2 regions of the Endobacterium panacihumi genome follow, and region 2 is predicted to be linked to the other one. Evidence: riboswitches for the same ligand, from Rfam matches in the RefSeq annotation. Region 2 holds a riboswitch; the other holds the start of a gene.
The links. Region 2 has a riboswitch for S-adenosylmethionine ahead of metA (homoserine O-acetyltransferase MetA). Riboswitches for the same ligand answer to the same signal wherever they lie in the genome.
Positions count from the first base shown of each region.

Region 1 (10,074 bases), on a different contig from region 2:
GGTGGCGGAAACGATGCCCACGACGCCGACATGTTCGACCGGAAGATGGAACACGAAGGATGCGAGCGGCGTGAAAAGCGCAAGCCCGATGACTTCAAAGCTGATGGCATGGCGAATACGGTCGCGCACTGTGCGCATGGTCAACCCCTTGGGTTTGCCGGGCCGTCCCGGTGTTTTATGCCCAATACGGGGGAGGTCGTCCTCGCGAACTCTAAATAGGTTTTCGAGCTGCCATAGGCAAGCCTTCAGGTGGCAAGGCTGCTATGCACTTAGGCAAATGCCGCATCTGAAGGCATGAAAAAAAGCGGGCCAGAAGCCCGCTTTTCAATCTCGTCCTCGTGTGTGTCGCGGCCTGATCAGGCGCGGGCAGCAGCCTTGTTGCGGCGCTCGTTGACCGGCTGGTAGGCCATGCGGCCGTGGTATTTGCAGTAAGGCGAATTGTCCGGGGATTCTGCGCCGCAGAAGTGGAAATCGTCCTTGAGGGGGTCGCCCATCGGCCACTTGCAGGTACGCTCGGTCAGTTCCGTCAGCGCCAGCTTGCGGTTGATCGGAACGACGATGTTGCCGGCCGGCTTGTAGACAGCGACTTCCTGCGTCTCGTCCATGTCCATCTCTTCGCGCACCATGGTGGCGCCGACCGGGCGCTGAACGGTACGGGTCTGAGGACGGGCCGCAAAATTGCTCTGCGGACGCGGCGCCGAAGACGCCACGCGCTTGGCCGGACGCGGTGCGGTGCTCGTGCTGCCGCCGGCTTTCGCGCGGCCGGGCAGGTTCAGGCGATGGACTTTGCCAATCACCGCGTTACGGCTTACGCCTCCAAGTTGCGCCGCGATCTGGCTGGCGCTCAGGCCTTCGGCCCATAATTTCGTCAGGCGCTCGACGCGCTCGTCAGTCCAGTTCATGCTATCTCTCCGCCGTGAGGTGCTGAACGTGGCTTGAATCGGTCACCGTTCCGGCGAATGAATCCGCCAGAAAATACTACATCTATACTTTTGGTGACTAAGTCCGCCGCATGCAGCCTAGTAATTGACGATTAACCTAGTGTGGGGCTGACTCCGTGGCAAGAGTCGGGCGAATCACTGCGAATCGATTTCCGTGTTTTCCCCAACTTGCTGGTCAAGCGAGTCATATATGTCACAGCTTGAAGGCGAGTAACGGTCGCGCGCAATAAAGCTCTTTTCAAGGCATTGAAAGCTGTTTTGTTGACAGCACACAGCGAAATGCCGATAGTGCCCGCGCCGCCTGTCCAGGCGGCATTTTTAATTTCGGCGACATGGGTCGCCATCTGGTTTTCACCAGTTTCAAGGAGTGAATGTCGCCATGGCTGAAGCCGCGCTTTTCGACACGTTTGCTAGGGCTCCGCTGCGCTTCGAGCGCGGCGAAGGCGTTTGGCTTGTGACGGAACGCGGCGAGCGATATCTCGATTTTGGCGCCGGCGTCGCAGTCACCTCCTGCGGCCATTCCAACCCGCATCTGGTCGAGGCTTTGAAGTCGCAGGCTGAGAAGGTCTGGCACCTCTCCAACCTTTACGAAATCCCGGAGCAGGAGCGGCTAGCCCGCCGGCTGACGGAAGCGACGTTCGCCGACAAGGTGTTCTTCACCAATTCGGGTGCGGAAGCGCTGGAATGCGCGATCAAGACGGCGCGCCGTTATCACTTCTCCAAGGGCAACCCGGAAAAATTCCATATCATCACCTTCGAAGGTGCCTTCCATGGCCGCACGATCGCAACGATCGCTGCCGGTGGCCAGGAAAAGTACATGGAAGGTTTTGGCCCCAAGGCGCAAGGGTTCGATCAGGTCCCGTTTGGTGATCTCGAAGCCCTCAATGCCGCCATCACCGAAAACACCGGCGCCCTGCTGATCGAGCCGATCCAGGGCGAGGGCGGCGTGCGCCCCGTGCCGAAGGAATTCATGCGCGAACTGCGCCGCATCTGTGATGAGAAGGGCCTGCTCCTGATCCTCGACGAGGTTCAGACCGGCGTCGGCCGTACCGGCAAATTTTTCGCGCATGAATGGCTGGGCGTTACCCCGGATATCATGGCGATCGCCAAGGGTATCGGCGGCGGTTTCCCGTTCGGCGCCTGTCTGGCAACGGCCGAAGCCGCATCCGGCATGAAGCCCGGCATTCACGGCACGACCTATGGCGGCAACCCGCTCGCCATGGCCTGCGGCAATGCCGTGCTCGATATCGTTCTGGCTGACGGTTTCCTTGAAAACGTCCGTGACGTTGCGCTGGTCTTCCGTCAGGGGCTTGCGGCGCTGAAGGATCGTTTCCCGGAAGTGATCGAGGACATTCGTGGCGAAGGCCTGCTGCTCGGCATCAAGGCAAAAATTCCGGCCGGCGATCTCGTCACCGGCCTGCGCAACGAAAAGATGCTGGCCGTTCCGGCCGGCGACAATGTCGTGCGCCTGTTGCCGCCGCTGGTCGTGACCGCGGAAGAGGCCCGAGAAGGTCTGGCCCGTATCGAACGAGCCGCGGAAGCACTCACCGCTGAACAGTTGAAAAAAACCGCCTGAGGGGCAGGAGAGGGGACGCCGTTTCGGGTTCCCTCGTGAAGGGACTATTTGAAATGGCATCTCCCAAGCATTTTCTGGATCTTTCCGCCGTCTCCAAGCAGGATCTGCGGTCGATCCTCGATGACGCCAAGGTCCGCAAGGCCGCCACCAAGGCCGGCACGGCAGACAAGCCGCTGGCCGGCAAGATGCTGGCCATGATCTTTGAAAAGCCGTCCACCCGCACACGCGTCTCCTTCGATGTCGGCATGCGCCAGCTCGGCGGCGAAACCCTGTTCCTGTCCGGCACCGAAATGCAGCTCGGCCGCGCCGAAACGATCGGCGACACGGCCAAGGTGCTGTCGCGTTATGTCGATGCGATCATGATCCGCACCACCGATCACAAGCGCCTTCTGGAGCTTGCCGAACATGCCACCGTGCCGGTCATCAATGCGCTCACCGATGACACGCATCCCTGCCAGATCATGGCCGACCTGATGACCTTCGAGGAACATCGCGGCTCCGTCGAGGGCAAGACCTTTGCCTGGACCGGCGATGGCAACAACGTGCTGCATTCCTTTGTCGAGGGTGCTGCCCGTTTCGGTTACACGATGAACATGGCCGTCCCCATGGGCTCCGAACCGCACGACAAGTTCATGAACTGGGCGCGCAACAATGGCGGCGACGTCAAGCTGTACCACGATGCCGAACAGGCGGTTGCCGGCGTCGACATGGTCGTGACCGACACCTGGGTTTCCATGAACCAGGAACACAAGGCGCGCGGTCACAACATTTTTCAGCCCTATCAGGTCAATGACGCACTTATGAAGCGCGCCAAGGACGATGCGCTGTTCATGCACTGCCTGCCTGCGCATCGCGGCGAAGAAGTCACCGACAGCGTCATCGACGGCCCGCAATCGGTCGTTTTCGATGAGGCGGAAAACCGCCTTCATGCACAGAAGTCGGTTCTCGCCTGGTGCTTTGGCGCTATCTAAGGTGGGATTTTTGAGGGCCGACGCTGCGACTTGAATTCGACTTGAATTCGGTGGCGGCCCACACCACCTCTTGCACTTCAAACGGGCCGGGCGGCATGGTCGCGCCGGCCTTTCAACATATATCGGCGTCGTCTTTCGTCCGGCCAGCGGTTCCGCTCGGCAGGGGCTTGTGTCAGATTGATCGAAAAGACCGGCGCAGAAGGAGCGGAAAATGGCAGAAGCAACCGTTGAACTGAACGATCTCAGCCTTGCCGGCGACGATCGTGTCGTACCCTTTCAGGTCGAAGGTCTGGATGTGCGCGGCCGTGCGGTTCAGCTTGGGCCGATGTTGAACACCATCCTGGCCCGTCATGATTATCCGGCGCCGGTTGCCCGTCTGCTGGCGGAATCGCTGGTGCTGACGGCTCTGCTCGGGACCTCGCTCAAATTCTCCGGCAAGTTCACGGTGCAGACCAAGGGCGATGGACCGGTCGATCTTCTGGTCGCCGATTTTTCGACGCCGGATGCACTGCGCGCTTATGCCCGTTACGACGAGGATGCACTGGCCGCCGCTGTCGAGGCCGGTAAAATCGCGCCGCAGGAACTGCTGGGCGAAGGTATTCTGGCCTTCACCATCGATCAGGGCATGGGCATGCAGCCCTATCAGGGCATCGTGCCGCTCGACGGCTCGACGTTGGAAGAGATTGCCGGCGTCTATTTCCGCCAGTCGGAACAGATCCCCACCAAGGTGCGCCTCGGTGTCGCTGAACTGTTCGATCGCGACGAGGACGGCAAGCCGCGCCACAACTGGCGTGCCGGCGGCATCGTCGCGCAGTTCCTGCCGCAGGCGCCCGAGCGCATGCGCCAGCCCGACTTGCATGGCGGTGACGGCGATGAGCGCGAGGAAAACCATGCCGGTGACGACGCGTGGTCGGAAGCCCGGATGCTGGTCGAAACGGTGGATACGGACGAGTTGACCGACCCGCAGGTCGGCATCGAACGGCTGCTTTACCGCCTGTTCCATGAACGCGGCGTGCGCATCTACGATCCGCAGCAGGTGTTCGATCGCTGCAGCTGCTCGCGCGACAAGATCAAGGGCGTGCTCTCCGGCTTTACGGCTGAGGAAATCGAGGCCAGCCAGGAAGACGGCCAGATTGCCGTTTCCTGCGAGTTCTGCTCAACCACCTATCGGTATGACGTGGCGGAATTCGTCCCGGCGTGATTGGCAATGCCATCAAACGAAAAGGCCGGCAGTGATGCCGGCCTTTTCGTGAGGGAAAAACACTTCAGTTCAAGATCCGTAGCTGACCCGGTGAATCCAGCGAAAATGCCGGAATATCGACGATCATCGTCTCGCCGTCATCGGTTTCCATCTGGTAATGGCCGAACATCATGCCGGAAGGCGTGTCCAGCGGGCAGCCGGAGGAATATTCGTAACTGTCGCCGGGTTGCAGATGCGGCTGTTCGCCGACCACGCCAAGTCCCTCGACTTCGTCAACAAGACCGTTTTCGTCGGTAATGTGCCAATAGCGCTGAACCAGCCGCACAGGCTTGGAAGAATGGTTGGAAATAACGATCCGATATCCCCAGACATAGCGGCTCTCATCCGGATCGGACTGCTCCTCCAGATAATAGGGCTCGACTTCGACTTCGATATCTTTCGTTCGCGCACTATACATGCCCGATACACCTCACGCTGATACTATCGGTATCGTATAGAGTGTGGCTCACGTCAAGAAATCCCGGCCGCAAAGGGCTTTTGCGACCGGGATTCCGTATATTAGGGATAACTGCCATGGTAAACGGCAGCCTTTTTGCATCAAATGCGATATTTACGCGGAAATTTTCGATAATGCCTGCGCAAAATCCTCGATCAGATCCTCCGGATCCTCGATGCCGGCGGAGAAGCGCACGGTGCCGGCCGAGATGCCGAGTTCGGCCCGTGCCTCGTCGGTGAGGTTCTTGTGCGTGGTCGTCGCCGGGTGGGTGATGATCGAGCGCGTGTCGCCCAGATTGTTGGAAATGGTGACCACTTCCATGGCGTTCTGCAGCTTGAAGGCCGCTTCCTTGCCGCCCTTCAGTTCGAACGCCACCAGCGTCGAGCCGCCGGTCATCTGCTTGGCGATGATGTCTGCCTGCGGATGATCCTTGCGGCCCGGATAGATGACCTTGGCGACCTTGTCGCTGTCCGCCAGGAAATCGGCGATGCGGCCGGCATTTTCGGTCTGCTGCTTCACACGGATCGGCAGGGTTTCGAGGCCCTTGATCAGCGTCCAGGCTGTGAACGGCGACATGGCCGGGCCGGTATGGCGGTAATAATCCTGCAGATGCTCGGTCACCCATTCCTTGTCGGAAAGAATGACGCCGGCAAGGCTGCGGCCCTGGCCGTCGATATGCTTGGTGGCGGAGTAGACGACCACATGCGCACCGAGTTCCAGCGGCTTCTGGAAAAGCGGCGTGGCAAATACGTTGTCGACCACGACGCGGGCGCCGATCTGGTTGGCAAGCGCTGCAACGCCTGCAATGTCGATGACCTCAAGTGTCGGGTTGGTCGGGCTTTCGAGGAAGAAAACCTTGGTGTTCGGCTTGATCGCCTTTTCCCAGTTTTCGAGATGACGGCCATCGACCAGCGTGCATTCGATGCCGTAACGCGGCGCCAGCGTCTCGACCACCCAGCGGCACGAACCGAACAAGGCGCGGGCGGCAACGATATGGTCGCCGGCCTTCAGCTGGCACAGAAGCGCTGCCGTGATGGCGGCCATGCCGGAGGCGGTGGCGCGGGCTTCCTCGGCACCTTCCAGTGCGCACATGCGTTTCTCGAACATGTCATTGGTGGGGCTGCCGTAGCGGGCGTAAATATAGCCCTCTGCCTCGCCCTTGAAACGTGCTTCTGCCGACTCGGAGCTTTCATAGGTAAAGCCCTGCGTCAGGTAGATCGCTTCAGACATCTCGCCATATTGCGAGCGCAGCGTTCCGCCATGCACGAGTGTCGTTGCAGGGCGCCAATTCTTGTTCGGGATCTTGCTCATGTACTGACCACCTTCGTGATACAAAAAAACCGGCCGCAAAAGCAGACCGGTTTTCAACCCGGTCTTTTTAGCCACTTGTTTAACGTGGCTGCAAGCCGACCGGCCAAATCACCACGGGATAAAACTGGCATAATCCCGCTGTACGCTTGCGTCAATGGTCATGATTTGGTTTTGTCCGCCATTCGAGACCAAGGACTTTTGAAGATGATCAGGACGACCGGAATTTTGGCTGACCGCGCAATCGCGGCGCTGTTCGAGACAAAACGTCTGGTCAGCGAGCGTGCGCTTGATGACGATCAGATCCAGCCGGCGAGCCTCGATCTGCGTCTCGGCTCAAAGGCCTTTCGTGTCCGCGCCTCCTTCATGCCGGGCCCAAACAGTCTCGTGTCCGACAAGCTCGACCGTCTGAAGCTGCATGTCGTCGATCTGTCCGAGGGTGCCGTTCTGGAAACCGGTTGCGTCTATATCGTGCCGCTGATGGAGCGCCTCGACCTGCCGGGTGAGATGTCCGCCTCGGCCAATCCAAAGAGTTCGACCGGCCGTCTCGACATTTTTACCCGCGTCATCACCGATTATGCGCAGGAATTCGACAAGATCCCGGCCGGTTATTCCGGTCCTCTGTATCTCGAAATCTCGCCACGCACCTTCCCGATCGTCGTGCGTCAGGGCTCGCGCCTGTCGCAGATCCGTTTTCGCATCGGCAACGCGCTTCTGGGTGAACCGGAACTGGCAAAGCTGCACGAAGACGAAACGCTGGTCGCCTCGCAGCAGCCCAACGTCTCCGGCGGCGGTATCGCGCTGTCGATCGATCTGCGCGGCGACAAGGATGGCCTGATCGGTTATCGCGGCAAACACCACACGGCCGTGGTCGATGTCGACAAGAAGGCCCAGCATGACATTTTCGATTTCTGGGAACCGATCTATAGCCGCGGCCGCAACGAGCTGATCCTCGATCCGGATGAGTTCTATATCCTTGTGTCGCGTGAAGCCGTGCATGTGCCGCCGCTTTATGCTGCCGAAATGACGCCTTTCGATCCGCTGGTCGGCGAATTTCGCGTGCACTATGCCGGTTTCTTCGATCCCGGTTTCGGCCATGAGGCGGCGGGCGGTCGGGGCAGCCGTGCGGTGCTGGAAGTGCGCAGCCACGAAGTGCCGTTCATTCTGGAAGATGCCCAGATCGTCGGCCGCCTCGTTTATGAACATATGCTGGAAGCGCCGGAAGGGCTTTATGGCTCGGGCCTCGGCTCGAACTATCAGGCGCAGGGCCTGAAACTGTCGAAACATTTTCGCGCCTGATTGTCGCGGCAATGCCGCTTGACAGTTGCCGGCTTCTGTTGGAAGTCTGCGGGCATCAGGCGGGTGTAGCTCAATGGTAGAGCAGCAGCTTCCCAAGCTGAATACGAGGGTTCGATTCCCTTCACCCGCTCCAGTTGCCTGTCCAGCAACGTTAGTTCGTTACGTATTTTGCCTATGAGGCGGTGTGTCGAGATTGCGTGGCGCGTTTTCCCACAAGCGACTGAGTTTTGAAAACGCCGTTTCGATTGTGCGCTGGTCCGCCGGATAGTCGGAAGCTATGCACCAGTCGCTTTGACCAATAATCCGGGCCGTTCACTTTGTGGAAGCTCGATTATCGTGAGACACGATGCCGCCGGACAAAAAGCTCAACCTGTGTTGCTGTCATGTTTCACAAAAAAGGGGGGGCGCAAATCTTCTCCGCATGAGTGCAATGGCAATCCCAATTTCGGCTGCCGACAGCAGGCGTCGGAGAATGAGCGGCGGTGTGGGATATGACCTGTGTGCAATGACGTCATGTATGCCCGGTGTTCATCCGTCCGTAATGCTTGTCTTCGCTCTGGGATAAGCAACTGAGCTGTTCAGGTGACGTCGCCTCACCATCCAAAATAAGCCGCCAGAGCTTGAAACCACATGGCTGCCTGCAGTTCAACGCCCGCATTGTCCAGATGTGTCCCGTCCTTGCGGTATGTGATGAGATCTATGTTCGGACCCGGGATGGCATTGGGCATCAAGGCAATACGCCTCTGGATTTCTGCCGTTTTTGGATAGGTGGCCCAGGTCACCATCGTGTCAACCGCCACAAAATTCGGCGCTGCGACGCCGTGAGCCTTAAGGTTTCTGAAAATCGCCGAATAATTGGCGAAATACTCTTCCGCCGGCGTGCCGAGCGCGACGTCCGCTTGTCCTTGCTGAAACAACACCGCATCCGGCTTCAGCCCGAGTTTTGTCAAATTTTCTATCTGATAGACGATCAAGTCTGCGCCCGGGTTGCCAGGTGTAAAAAACTTTGAGCTCATTCCCCCAACCGCTGCCATGTTGATCAGCACCGCTCGATTTTTTCCGCGGGCAATGAGATTTGCCATTGGCAGCATGAAGGATTTAGCTCCGTCTCCCGCGCCAAACAATGGTGAATTGGCCTCATAACATTTGCCGGCCCATTGTTCGTAAACACGTTTGTAGCTGACCTTGCTCCATTCCGGGTCGCCGTTGCTGTTCGCCATCAGGCTCTGCCCAACACCAAGTAGCACAAAAGGTTTCTGGGTCGCGACCGAGGCGCAATCGACTTCGGTCTTATTGTTGATGTTGAGCATATCGACCGCGTGAGCGGGATGAAGCACCATGGATGTAAATTGTTTCTCTTCAAGGGCATTGGAGGCCTTGCAAGCGAGAATGGTTGTTAAAACACAGATTAAAACTGCACTTGGATAAGATTTTTTCATAAATATGATTGGTAGTCGTTTTTTTTCTGGAAAGAAAGTATCGACTGGGGCATAGAGAAAAAAAGCCAGGGGTTGCAAATGCGGTTCTATATGCTCGATTTCATGCGGTTCATTCTGGCCATGGTTGTGGTCTTGCTCCATATCCATGGTCAGGTTATGCCCGCGCAGGGCTATTTGGCCGTAGACTTCTTTTTCATCCTCTCAGGCTTTGTTCTATGTTTTGGATACGAGAAAAAATCGCGGTCTAACGGCTATTTTTGGGGATTCCTGCGTGATCGCTTGATCAGGCTTTATCCGCTTCATCTGCTCACGCTTTCTGTCTACGTGCCGATGTGCATTTTCTTTTACATGACCAGCGGCGGCCAGCTTCTGGAGCAGAATTGGATCGGCTTTCCGATTAATGCTTTGCTGCTTCAAGCTTACGGCATTCCAATGAGCGGAGTTCTAAACGCTCCAAGCTGGTCGATTTCGGTTGAGCTTTTTGTCAATGTGTTTTTGGCGCTGATTATATATGCGTTGTCTCGATCCAAATCTGTGTTGATATTTGTGTTTTTTGTCGTATTCGGAGCCTATGCGGCAAGTTATGCATCATTTGGGAATCTAGGAGGGATTGATCAATCGTCTCTCATATATGTGAATGCCGGAATGCTGCGTGGATTCGGCGGCATCTTTCTTGGTGTGCTCATCTACCATTCCTATCGCGCGTTCGAACGCCAGGTTGATCGATCGCCGATTCGGATTGCACTTGTCGCAGCAATTGCTGCAAGCGCATCTATCGTTTCATTTCTCGGGATGATATGGGCATGGTTTCCCGATTTCGCTTACATACCAATGTTTTTTGCG
Region 1 covers NZ_JBOZRA010000001.1:1,973,113-1,983,186, reverse strand. Annotated here, with positions in the region: gene ACRQ1B_RS09890 (PACE efflux transporter) at 1-138, opposite strand, end outside; gene ACRQ1B_RS09885 (GcrA family cell cycle regulator) at 357-902, opposite strand; gene ACRQ1B_RS09880 (hypothetical protein) at 1,034-1,285, opposite strand; gene ACRQ1B_RS09875 (aspartate aminotransferase family protein) at 1,321-2,517, shown strand; gene argF (ornithine carbamoyltransferase) at 2,571-3,488, shown strand; gene ACRQ1B_RS09865 (Hsp33 family molecular chaperone) at 3,700-4,689, shown strand; gene apaG (Co2+/Mg2+ efflux protein ApaG) at 4,754-5,146, opposite strand; gene ACRQ1B_RS09855 (O-succinylhomoserine sulfhydrylase) at 5,300-6,496, opposite strand; SAM riboswitch at 6,543-6,621, opposite strand; gene ACRQ1B_RS09850 (2'-deoxycytidine 5'-triphosphate deaminase) at 6,701-7,792, shown strand; tRNA gene ACRQ1B_RS09845 (tRNA-Gly) at 7,852-7,925, shown strand; gene ACRQ1B_RS09840 (SGNH/GDSL hydrolase family protein) at 8,386-9,378, opposite strand; gene ACRQ1B_RS09835 (acyltransferase family protein) at 9,364-10,074, shown strand, end outside.
Region 1: another riboswitch for S-adenosylmethionine. It lies ahead of ACRQ1B_RS09855 (O-succinylhomoserine sulfhydrylase); the one in region 2 lies ahead of metA (homoserine O-acetyltransferase MetA).

Region 2 (10,074 bases):
CCTTCGGCAGGTTTTCCAGCGCGAATTTCTGCTTGAAGGAAAGCTTGCCTTTGCCTTTCACAGGTTCGGCACCGGTGGTCGAAGCCGCCGGCGCGGTATCCGACTTCGCCTTCTCGGCCTTGCGTTTTTCCTCCGCCGCGCCTTTTCGCTGTGCCAGCATGTCGGTGTAGCCGCCGGCATATTCGATCCAGCGGCCGTCCGGCGCGTCCGGAGTGGCCGGTGCAATCGTCGAGGTCACGGTGCGGTCGAGAAAGTCACGGTCGTGGCTGACGAGAATGACGGTGCCGTTATAACCCGCGACGATCTCCTGCAGCAGATCCAGCGTCTCGATATCGAGATCGTTGGTCGGTTCGTCGAGGATCAGCAGGTTCGAAGGTTTTGCCAGCATGCGGGCGAGCATCAGGCGGGCGCGCTCGCCACCGGAAAGGTTCTTGATCGGCGTGCGGATCTGTTCCGGCTGAAACAGAAAGTCCTTCATGTAACCGGCGACATGGCGCTGCTCGCCATTCACCAGCAGCGTTTCGCCACGGCCATCCGTCAGGTAATGCGACAGCGTGTCTTCCGGATCGAGGTCCTCGCGTTTCTGGTCCAGCGTGGCGATTTCCAGATTGGTGCCGAGCTTGATCCAGCCCTCATCCGGCTTCAGCTGGCCGGTCAGCATCTTGAGCAGTGTCGTTTTGCCGGCGCCGTTGGGGCCGACGAGACCGATACGGTCGCCACGATGCACACGGATGGAGAACGGCGCGACGATCGGTTTGTCGTATGTCTTGGTGATGTTTTCGGCTTCCACCACCAGCTTGCCCGACTCGCGACCTTCGGCCACCGACGCCTGAACCGAACCCTGCGGCCCCTTGTGGCCGCGATATTCGGCACGCATGGCCTGCAATTCGCCGACGCGGCGCATGTTGCGTTTGCGGCGGGCGGTCACGCCATAGCGCATCCAGTGTTCTTCGCGCTCGATCGCCTTGCCCAGCTTGTGCTGCTCGATCTCTTCCTCTTCCAGAACCTGATCGCGCCAGGCCTCGAAATGGCCGAACCCGCGCGATAGGCGACGCGATGTGCCGCGATCCAGCCAGACGGTGGCGTTCGATACCTTTTCGAGGAAACGACGGTCGTGGCTGATGACCACGAGCGCGCTGCGGGTCTTGCGCAGCTCGTCTTCCAGCCATTCGATCGTCGGCAGGTCGAGATGGTTGGTCGGCTCGTCCAGCATCAGGATGTCCGGCTCCGGTGCCATCACGCGGGCAAGTGCTGCACGGCGTGCCTCGCCACCGGAAAGACGGGAAGGCTCTTCCTCGCCGGTCAGGCCCAGATGCTCCAGCAGATAGGTGACGCGATACGGATCGTCCCCCGGTCCAAGCCCCGCTTCGGCATAGGCCTGCACGGTCGTGAAGGAGCCGAAATCCGGTGCCTGCTCGAGATAACGAATGGTCGCGGAAGGATGGCGAAACACCTCACCCGACTGCGCTTCCACCAGACCGGCGGCAATCTTCATCAGAGTCGATTTGCCCGAACCGTTGCGTCCGACAAGGCAGATGCGGTCACCCGGCTCCACCTGCAGGCTGGCGCCGTTCAGGAGCGGCGCGCCGCCGAATGTCAGCAGGATATCGTCGAGTTTCAGGATTGGGGGTGCCACGGTTCAGGCTCCGGTCATATCATAGGGGCGGGCAAGAATGATCGCCCTGCCGCTTTTCAAGGAAAATTCCACGGTGCCTTCCGCGACGTTTGAAACGGTGCGCGAGGAGCCGAAGGGAAGCGAGAAGTCTTTGAGCGGATAACGCACATTGCCGATATCCAGCCCGTCCAGATCGGAAAAACCGAGAACCGAGAACAGCGAGCCTTTGGGAAGGTCCAAAGATCTGGTGCCCGGCAGAAGCGGCACGGCCTCCTCGTCGCCCGAGGTCAGCACCACATCCAGCCCGCGTTCCGCAAGGCTGACAGCCGATAGCAGATGTTGCAGGGCGTGGTCCGAGCGTTCACCGGCAAGCGCGCCGACAAAGATCAGCCGCGTCGCTCCACGGGCAATCGCTTCCGCCGTAGCGATCTCGCCGTCGGTCTCGTTCTTGGCCGGCGGAAACGGCTGGCGCTCCACCTGCGGCCATTGGGCCAGCAGCGTATCGTCGGAGGAGTCGAAATCACCCACCCACAGTTCCGGCTCGATGCCCAGCGCTGCCGCATGCCGCATGCCGCTGTCGGCCGCAATGACGCGGCTGCCGGCCAGCATTTCGCGCACGCGGTCGGTTACATGCAGCGGGCCGCCGAGAAGGATGGTGAAGGTCGTTGATGTCATCGGCATTGCCCATAGCGCAAACCGGCGGAAAAGGGAAAGCGTGACACCTGCATCCTGTAAATTTCATCACCAAGGCAGAAGAGCCGCGATCGGCCTGTCCGGAGCAAAATCATGCTCCCATTGACGTCAACGCTGGCAAGGATTATCTGATATACCGAACTTCGTGGTGATTTGGCCGGCCGGCTTGCAGCCACGTTAAAAAAGTCGCTAAAGGGCCGCGAGGAAAAGGTACTCCCCACGGACCGGTCTGCGATTTTTTGCGGCCGGTTTTCTGTTTTGTGGGTTCCGACATGCCGATCAAGATTCCCGATACCCTGCCTGCCTTCTCGACCCTGGTTCAGGAAGGCGTACGCGTGATGACCGAGACCGCCGCCGTGCGGCAGGACATCCGCCCGTTGCAGATCGGCCTCCTGAACCTCATGCCCAACAAGATCAAGACCGAGATCCAGATGGCGCGCCTTGTCGGCGCCTCGCCGCTGCAGGTACAGTTCTCGCTCATCCGTATCGGCGGCCACAAGGCCAAAAACACCTCGGAAGAACATCTCCTCTCCTTCTACGAAACCTGGGAAGAGGTGAAGGACCGCAAGTTCGACGGTTTCATCATCACCGGCGCGCCTGTCGAAACGTTGGCTTACGAAGATGTCACCTATTGGGACGAACTGAAACAGATCCTCGACTGGACACATACCAATGTGCATTCGACACTGAATGTCTGTTGGGGCGCGATGGCGGCCATCTATCATTTCCACGGCGTGCCCAAGCACCAGCTCGATGAAAAGGCTTTTGGCGTCTATCGCCACCGCAATCTGGCGCCGGCTTCGGTCTATCTCAACGGCTTTTCCGATGATTTCCAAGTGCCGGTCTCGCGCTGGACGGAAGTGCGCCGCGAAGACATCGCAAAAGTGCCGGATCTGGAAATCCTGATGGAATCCGAGGAAATGGGTGTCTGCCTCGTGCATGAAAAGAAGGGCAACCGCCTCTTCATGTTCAATCACGTCGAATACGATTCCACCTCGCTTGCAGATGAATATTTCCGCGATGTCGATGCAGGCATCCCGATCAAGATGCCGCATGACTATTTTCCGCATAACGATGCCGAGCTGACGCCGCAGAACCGCTGGCGCAGCCATGCGCATCTGTTCTTCGGCAACTGGATCAATGAGATCTATCAGACAACGGCCTATGATCTCGAGGAAATCGGCAAGGACCGCGCCTGATCGGGAGGGCTTGCGGCACGACTATTGCGCCGCAAGATTTTCATAACCGTGACCATGCGTAAGCCATTGCTAAGGCAGCCGAAATAAGAGAGGTTGCTGTCTCTGGTTGAGGGAGCTGCTTTATGGTTGCGGGAGAACGCGAGGTTTTCGGTCATACGCCGAAGGGAGAAACCGTCCATCGGGTCACGATATCCGGAGGCGGATTGACCGCAAAAGTGCTGACCTGGGGATCCGTCATTCAGGATCTGCGGCTTGAGGGTCATGAGGCGCCGCTGGTGCTCGGCCTCAACACGTTCGAAGACTATCTGCGGCACTCCCCCTATTTCGGTGCCACGCCCGGTCGTGTTGCCAATCGCATCAGCGCCGGCAGTTTTGAGCTGGATGGCCAGGAATACCAACTTGAGCTCAACGAAAATGGCCTCGGCCACCTGCATGGCGGCAGCGATGGTATCGCCAAACGCAACTGGACGATCATTGATCTTGCCGCCGACCGCGTTGTTCTGTCGATCATCGATGCCGATGGTCGCGGCGGTTATCCCGGTAACTGCACCATCACGGCCACCTATCACCTGAAGGATGACGGCGTCTTATCGGTCGTCTACGAGGCGACGACCGACAAGCCAACCATCTGCAATGTCTGCCAGCATTCCTATTTCAACCTCGATGGCAGCGACACCATCCTCGATCACCAGATCATGCTGGCCGCCGATCATTACCTGCAGGTCGATGACATGTTGATGCCGACCGGTTCCCTGATCCCGGTTGCGGAAACCGATTTCGATTTTCGGCAGATGCGGGGTATCCGCCGCGAGGTCGAAGGCCAGCAGGTGCCTTACGACCACAATTTCTGCCTCTCGACGGAGCGGGTGGAAAAGCGCAGCGTGGCATTTGTGCGCAGCCTCAATTCCGGCGTTGCCATGGAAGTGCGCACCACCGAACCCGGCGTGCAGTTTTATGCCGGCGTGAAACTGCATGTGCCGGTCTCCGGCATCGGTGGCCGACCCTATGACAATTACAGCGGTTTCTGCCTCGAAACCCAGGTCTGGCCGGATGCCGCCAACCATCCGCGTTTCCCGACTGCCGTGTTGCGTCCGGGGGAGGTCCTGCGGCAGGAAACCGATTACGTCTTTTCCCGTAGCTGATTGGTTACTGGAAAAAGGTCAGGAGCAGATAGATGGCGCTCTTGACCATGGCGTAAACGACGCCGGCCACCACGCCGAGTGAAACCACGCCGATTGCAGAACCTGCGATCGTCCAGACCCCGTCCTTTTCGAGAATGCCGAAGGCGATGATGCACAGAGCCAGCGCCGGCAGCATGTTGCCGAGCGGGATCGGCAAAGCCAGCACAAGCGCGAGAACAAGGCAGAGGCACCCTAGCAGCCGTTCGGCCAGCGGTGTCGCGAAAATCTGCAGCCGTGGCTGCAGCATGCGCTCGGCCTTGATGATCCATGGCTGGGTTCTTGCCATCATCGCGGCAAAATCGGCTCTCGTCATCGAGCGATCGGCGATCAGCCGCGGCAGCCAGGGTTTCATTCCCAGCATCAATTGTGCGGTCAGAAAGATCAGCGGAATGCCGAGCACGGAGGATGTGCCGGGCGGAGTGGGAAAACAGTTCGGTACCGAAAATACAAAAATCAGCGCAGCGATGGCGCGATCATCCATGCTGGCAAGAATGTCGCCGACAGAAATGCGTTCGCGGCTTTCGTCGCCGGCCAGATTTGCAAGGATTTCGGAAAAGCGCAGGGCGTGTTGCCCTTTGTCACGATCGTCGGCAGTGCGGAATTTTTCGTCTGAGGCCATCGGGTCCAGAGATGTGATTAATGCGGCCGATGCGTGGCTTGTAGGGGAAACAGGTGACAGAAAAAAGAAATGGCCGCGGGCAGGCGCGGCCATTTCGGATGGTGAAGGCGAAGTGGATCAGAAATCCATGTCGTCGCCGCCGTCATCCATTCCGGTGTCGGCATCTTCCACGGGTTGAGCCGCTTCGGGTGCCGGGGTTTCGGCTGCCTGTGCCTCGTTGCCGCCCATCATTCCCATGATGGCATTACCGAGCAGCACGCCGCCGGCCACGCCCATGGCCGTCTGTGCGGCACCGGCCAGAAAGCCGCCGCCACCGCCCATCGGACCGCGTTGTGCGGCACCCTGACGGCCCCAAGGGCCGCTTGGCTGTCCGGCCTGCGGGCCACCCTGCTGACCATTGGCGTCAGCATAGGCATTCTGGGCATAACCCTGATTGCCATAGGCTGCCGCAGCCGGCGCAGCACCGCGATAGGGCGCAGGCTGCTCTCGTGGCGGGTTGCTGTTGCCGAACAAGCCGGAGAAGAAACCGCCGCCGCCGGCCGGTCGTGCCGAGGTCTGGTGTTCCAGTTCCTCGATCCGGCGTTGGGCAGCTTCGAGCGCCTGTTCCTGCACCACGATCGTCTGTGCCATGAAATAGGGCGCTGCAGGCTGCGAGGCGACGCGCTGGTTGATGAAGGCTTCGGCCTCGCCGTCCCGCGGTCCGGTCTGGCCTTCCACCTGCTTCAGTTTACCGAACAGGCCGTCGATTGCATGGCGGTCGTTCTGGTCCATGAAGAATGCTCCTTGTGTTGCGTCTGTCTTATTCTTCGCGCTGGCCGGTGAAGTTCAGCAGCAGCTGGAAGATGTTGACGAAGTTCAGGTAGAGCGACAGCGCGCCCATCACAGCCATCTTCTGCTGGCTCTCCTGATCGAAGTTTTCGGCATACTGTTCCTTGATGTTCTGCGTGTCCCACATGGTCAGGCCGAGGAAGACGATGATACCAATGACCGAGACGGCGAACTGCAGGGCGCTGGAGCCGAGGAAGATGTTGACGATCGAGGCGATCATCACGCCGATCAGGCCCATGATCATGAACGAGCCGAGCTTGGTGAGGTCACGCTTCGTGACATAACCATAGAGGCTGGTCGCGCCGAACATGGTGGCGGCGATGAAGAAGGTGCGGGCAATGCTGGCGCCGGTGAACACGAGGAACACGGAAGCGAGCGACAGACCCATTACGGCGCAGAACACCCAGAAGGTCATCTGGGCGGAAGCCGCCGACATCGACTGGATCTTGAACGAGAAGAAGAACACGAAGGCGAGCGGCGCCAGCATCACCACCCATTTCAGCGGGGTGGAGAAGATCGGCACGTAAAGCGCTGGCGTGGAGCCGACAACGAAGGCAACGAGGCCGGTGATGATGAGGCCGAGGCCCATGTAGTTGTAGATGCGCAGCATGTGCTGGCGAAGGCCCTCGTCGAAATCCGCACGGGACTGGACGGAGGAATTGTAGCCGAAGCGGGGCGTATTCATCAAATTGCTCCTCTTGTGATTGGTTTAGTAAAGCGTGTCGGCGAGGGTTTGCGCCTCGTCCTTCAACTGGTTGGCGTCTTGCGTTTCGGAGACGAGCGCATAGGCGACCTCACCGATCTGCCAGTAGGATGCCTGCACGCCAGCCGATCTGGTCAGCGTCGCCTGCTGCACGGCAAAGCTGCCGGGACGCACGGCAAACAGCGACAGCCGTTGAGTGCCGTCGCGCAGGATTGTCACCTCGACACTCGGGCCGAAGGCGGATGGAAAGATCTGCACGTCCTTCACCTGCCATTCGGCCGGGATGTCCGGCATGACGATGGCGGTGGCGGAGCGGATGCCGGCCGCGTCGTAATTGGCGGCCTCCATCTGCGAAGGCATGGTTTCGCGCAGTTTCGATGTCGTATGCGCGCTGATGGCCGCATCGACGAAGCTCGGAACCGGCGTCGAGGCTTCCACCGTGCTGGGTGTGAATGGGCCGACAGTGCTGTTGGCCACCCAGCCGGCGCCGATCAACAGGGCGACGGCCGCAACACGCTGCAGCGAATGCAGAATCCGGTGGCGTGACAACGCACCCTGCAGACGACGGGCCGCCTCGCGGGTTTCCGGTCGGCCATGTGTCGGTGCTGTTGCCAGCGCAAGGCGCAGCTCACCACGAATGGAAAGGTCGGCCATCACCTTGGCGGCGATCTCCGGGTGTTCGGACAGATAAGCTTCCACCTCGATCCGGCGCGCGGTGTCGAGCTGGTCGTCCACATAGGCGTCGATATCGGTGGGCAGGATCGGGTCAACGGGTTTCATCGCGTCCGCCTCCAATGATCTTCAGGTGACTGGGTGTGGCGTTGCGTCGACCTTCTTCGAAAGCGCGCAGTTTTTCGCGCGCACGCGAAATGCGCGACATCAGCGTGCCGACGGGAATGGAAAGTGCTGTTGCAGCTTCCTGATAGGAAAGCCCTTCGATCGCGACCAGATGCAGCGCATCGCGCTGCTCGTCGGGCAGGCCGTGAAAGGCATCGCGCAACTGTTTCAGGCGGATCGAGTGATTGGGATCGGTCTGCTCTGCCGTATCGACCAGATAGGCAGCCTCGTCATGGCGGCGGTCGAGCGATTTGGCGCGGCGCAGGCGGTCGATATGGGTGTTATGGACGATCGACAGCAGCCAGTTGCGCAGGTTGCCGCCGGTGCGGAAGGTGGCCTTGCGCTCATAGGCGCGCACCAGCGCGTCATGCACCAGATCCTCGGCATCGTCCGGGTGGCGAACAAGCGAGCGCGCGTAACGGCGCAAGCTCGAAAGCTGTGCCAGAACGTCAAAAGGCTGTCGTTTGTTGCTCATGACCGAATATACGCAAGCCGAAAGAAGTTTATTCCACTGGGCGCGAAATTTTTTCGGCAGCCGGCGCAAAGCCGTTTTGCGCCTGGTCAGATCGTCATGTCATGAGGATTGTCTGAAGAGAAATTGGAGCGGGTGAAGCGATTCGAACGCTCGACCCTAACCTTGGCAAGGTTATGCTCTACCCCTGAGCTACACCCGCTCATATCCACCGGTCCGGGGTAGTTATGCTGAACCGTGGGCCGCATCGCTGCGACGAGGCGGTGTATCGCTCAAACCATTTTCAAATGCAACACCTTTGTGACGTGGCGACAGCATTTTTTCTAAGAGCGTTTGTGGAAAAGATGGACGTGTCCAGCGAAATGCTGCGGCAGGCGCAAAGCGGATGAGACGCGAAAAAACGCGTTTTCCGGCATGTTTTCAATGTCATCTGAAGAGAAAATGGAGCGGGTGAAGCGATTCGAACGCTCGACCCTAACCTTGGCAAGGTTATGCTCTACCCCTGAGCTACACCCGCTCATCATCCATCGGTCCGGGGTAGTTATGCTGAACCGTGGGCCACATCGCTGCGACGAGGCGGTGTATCGCTCAAACCATTTTCAAATGCAACAGGGAAATTGCGCGGGCGCGAAGAAAATCTTTGACGACTGGAAAAATCGATTTGCGGGCGGGGCAGGTGGGGTTTGCTGGTCCGATCTTGTCGCTCGCAGACCTTGTTGCGTTCGGAAGCGCTGTCTAATGTCGCGAAAACATCGAATGGAACCACGCGACATGACCGAGACCGCTGAGCCCGTAACGCTGCCCGCTACTGCCGACGATCTTTTCAAATATCTGGACAGCCTCGGCATCCCGCATACGACGAAAACCCATGCTCCGGTCTTCACCGTGGCGGAGTCGGAAAGCCTGCGCGACGAAATCCCCGGCGCCCATACGAAAAACCTGTTCGTGAAGGACAAGAAGGACCAGTATTTTGTCGTCACCGTCGAGGAGAGGGCAGAGGTCGACCTCAAGACCATTCACAAGGTTATCGGGGCTTCCAGTCGCGTGTCTTTTGGTCGCCCGGAAAAGATGATCGAATTTTTAGGGGTCATCCCCGGTTCGGTCACGGTCTTTGCCGCCTTCAACGACAAGGACAGGAACGTCACTTTCGTTTTGGATGAGGCGCTGATGGAGCACGAGATCATCAATGGCCATCCGCTTTCGAATGATGCCACGACCTCGGTTTCGACCAGGGATCTCATCCGCTTCTTCGAGGCCACAGGCCATGAACCGCTTGTCTTGAAAGTAACGGGCTGACATACGATCTTTTCAGCCTACATATACAAAGACAAACAGACACTCCCGGGGAGACCATCATGAGCGACACGAACAATCCTTATGGCGGCAGCCAGTACGGCGGCTCCTATGGCCAGTCCTACGGTGGTCAGGGCGGCACTTCGGTTTCTTACGGTGGTGCCCCCGCCACACCGGCGCCTTCTGCCGCCGCCCCCGCGCCATCAGGTGATGTCATTGTCGACACGACCACGGCCGGTTTCACCAGGGATGTTCTGGAGGAATCCCGTCTCCGCCCGGTTCTGGTCGATTTCTGGGCGCCGTGGTGCGGTCCCTGCAAGCAGTTGACCCCGGTGATCGAAAAGGTCGTGAACGAAGCCGGCGGTGCCGTCCGTCTGGCCAAGATGAATATCGATGATCATCCGTCCATTCCCGGCCAGCTCGGCATCCAGTCCATCCCGGCCGTGATTGCCTTTGTCGATGGTCGCCCGGTCGATGGCTTCATGGGCGCCGTGCCGGAAAGCCAGGTGCGTGAATTCGTCGAGAAGCTCGCCGGCCCTCCCGGTGCCGATCAGGCCGCCGAGATCGAAGCGGCACTTGTCGAGGCCGAAGGCCTGCTGGCCGCTGGCCAGGTGCAGGAAGCAGCCCAGCTTTA
Region 2 covers NZ_JBOZRA010000005.1:100,210-110,283, forward strand. Annotated here, with positions in the region: gene ACRQ1B_RS20470 (ABC-F family ATP-binding cassette domain-containing protein) at 1-1,636, opposite strand, end outside; gene ACRQ1B_RS20475 (thiamine diphosphokinase) at 1,640-2,296, opposite strand; SAM riboswitch at 2,444-2,521, shown strand; gene metA (homoserine O-acetyltransferase MetA) at 2,581-3,507, shown strand; gene ACRQ1B_RS20485 (aldose epimerase family protein) at 3,630-4,649, shown strand; gene ACRQ1B_RS20490 (exopolysaccharide biosynthesis protein) at 4,654-5,307, opposite strand; gene ACRQ1B_RS20495 (DUF2076 domain-containing protein) at 5,425-6,078, opposite strand; gene ACRQ1B_RS20500 (Bax inhibitor-1/YccA family protein) at 6,107-6,820, opposite strand; gene ACRQ1B_RS20505 (anti-sigma factor family protein) at 6,845-7,618, opposite strand; gene ACRQ1B_RS20510 (sigma-70 family RNA polymerase sigma factor) at 7,605-8,150, opposite strand; tRNA gene ACRQ1B_RS20515 (tRNA-Gly) at 8,275-8,349, opposite strand; tRNA gene ACRQ1B_RS20520 (tRNA-Gly) at 8,590-8,664, opposite strand; gene ACRQ1B_RS20525 (prolyl-tRNA synthetase associated domain-containing protein) at 8,919-9,443, shown strand; gene trxA (thioredoxin) at 9,503-10,074, shown strand, end outside.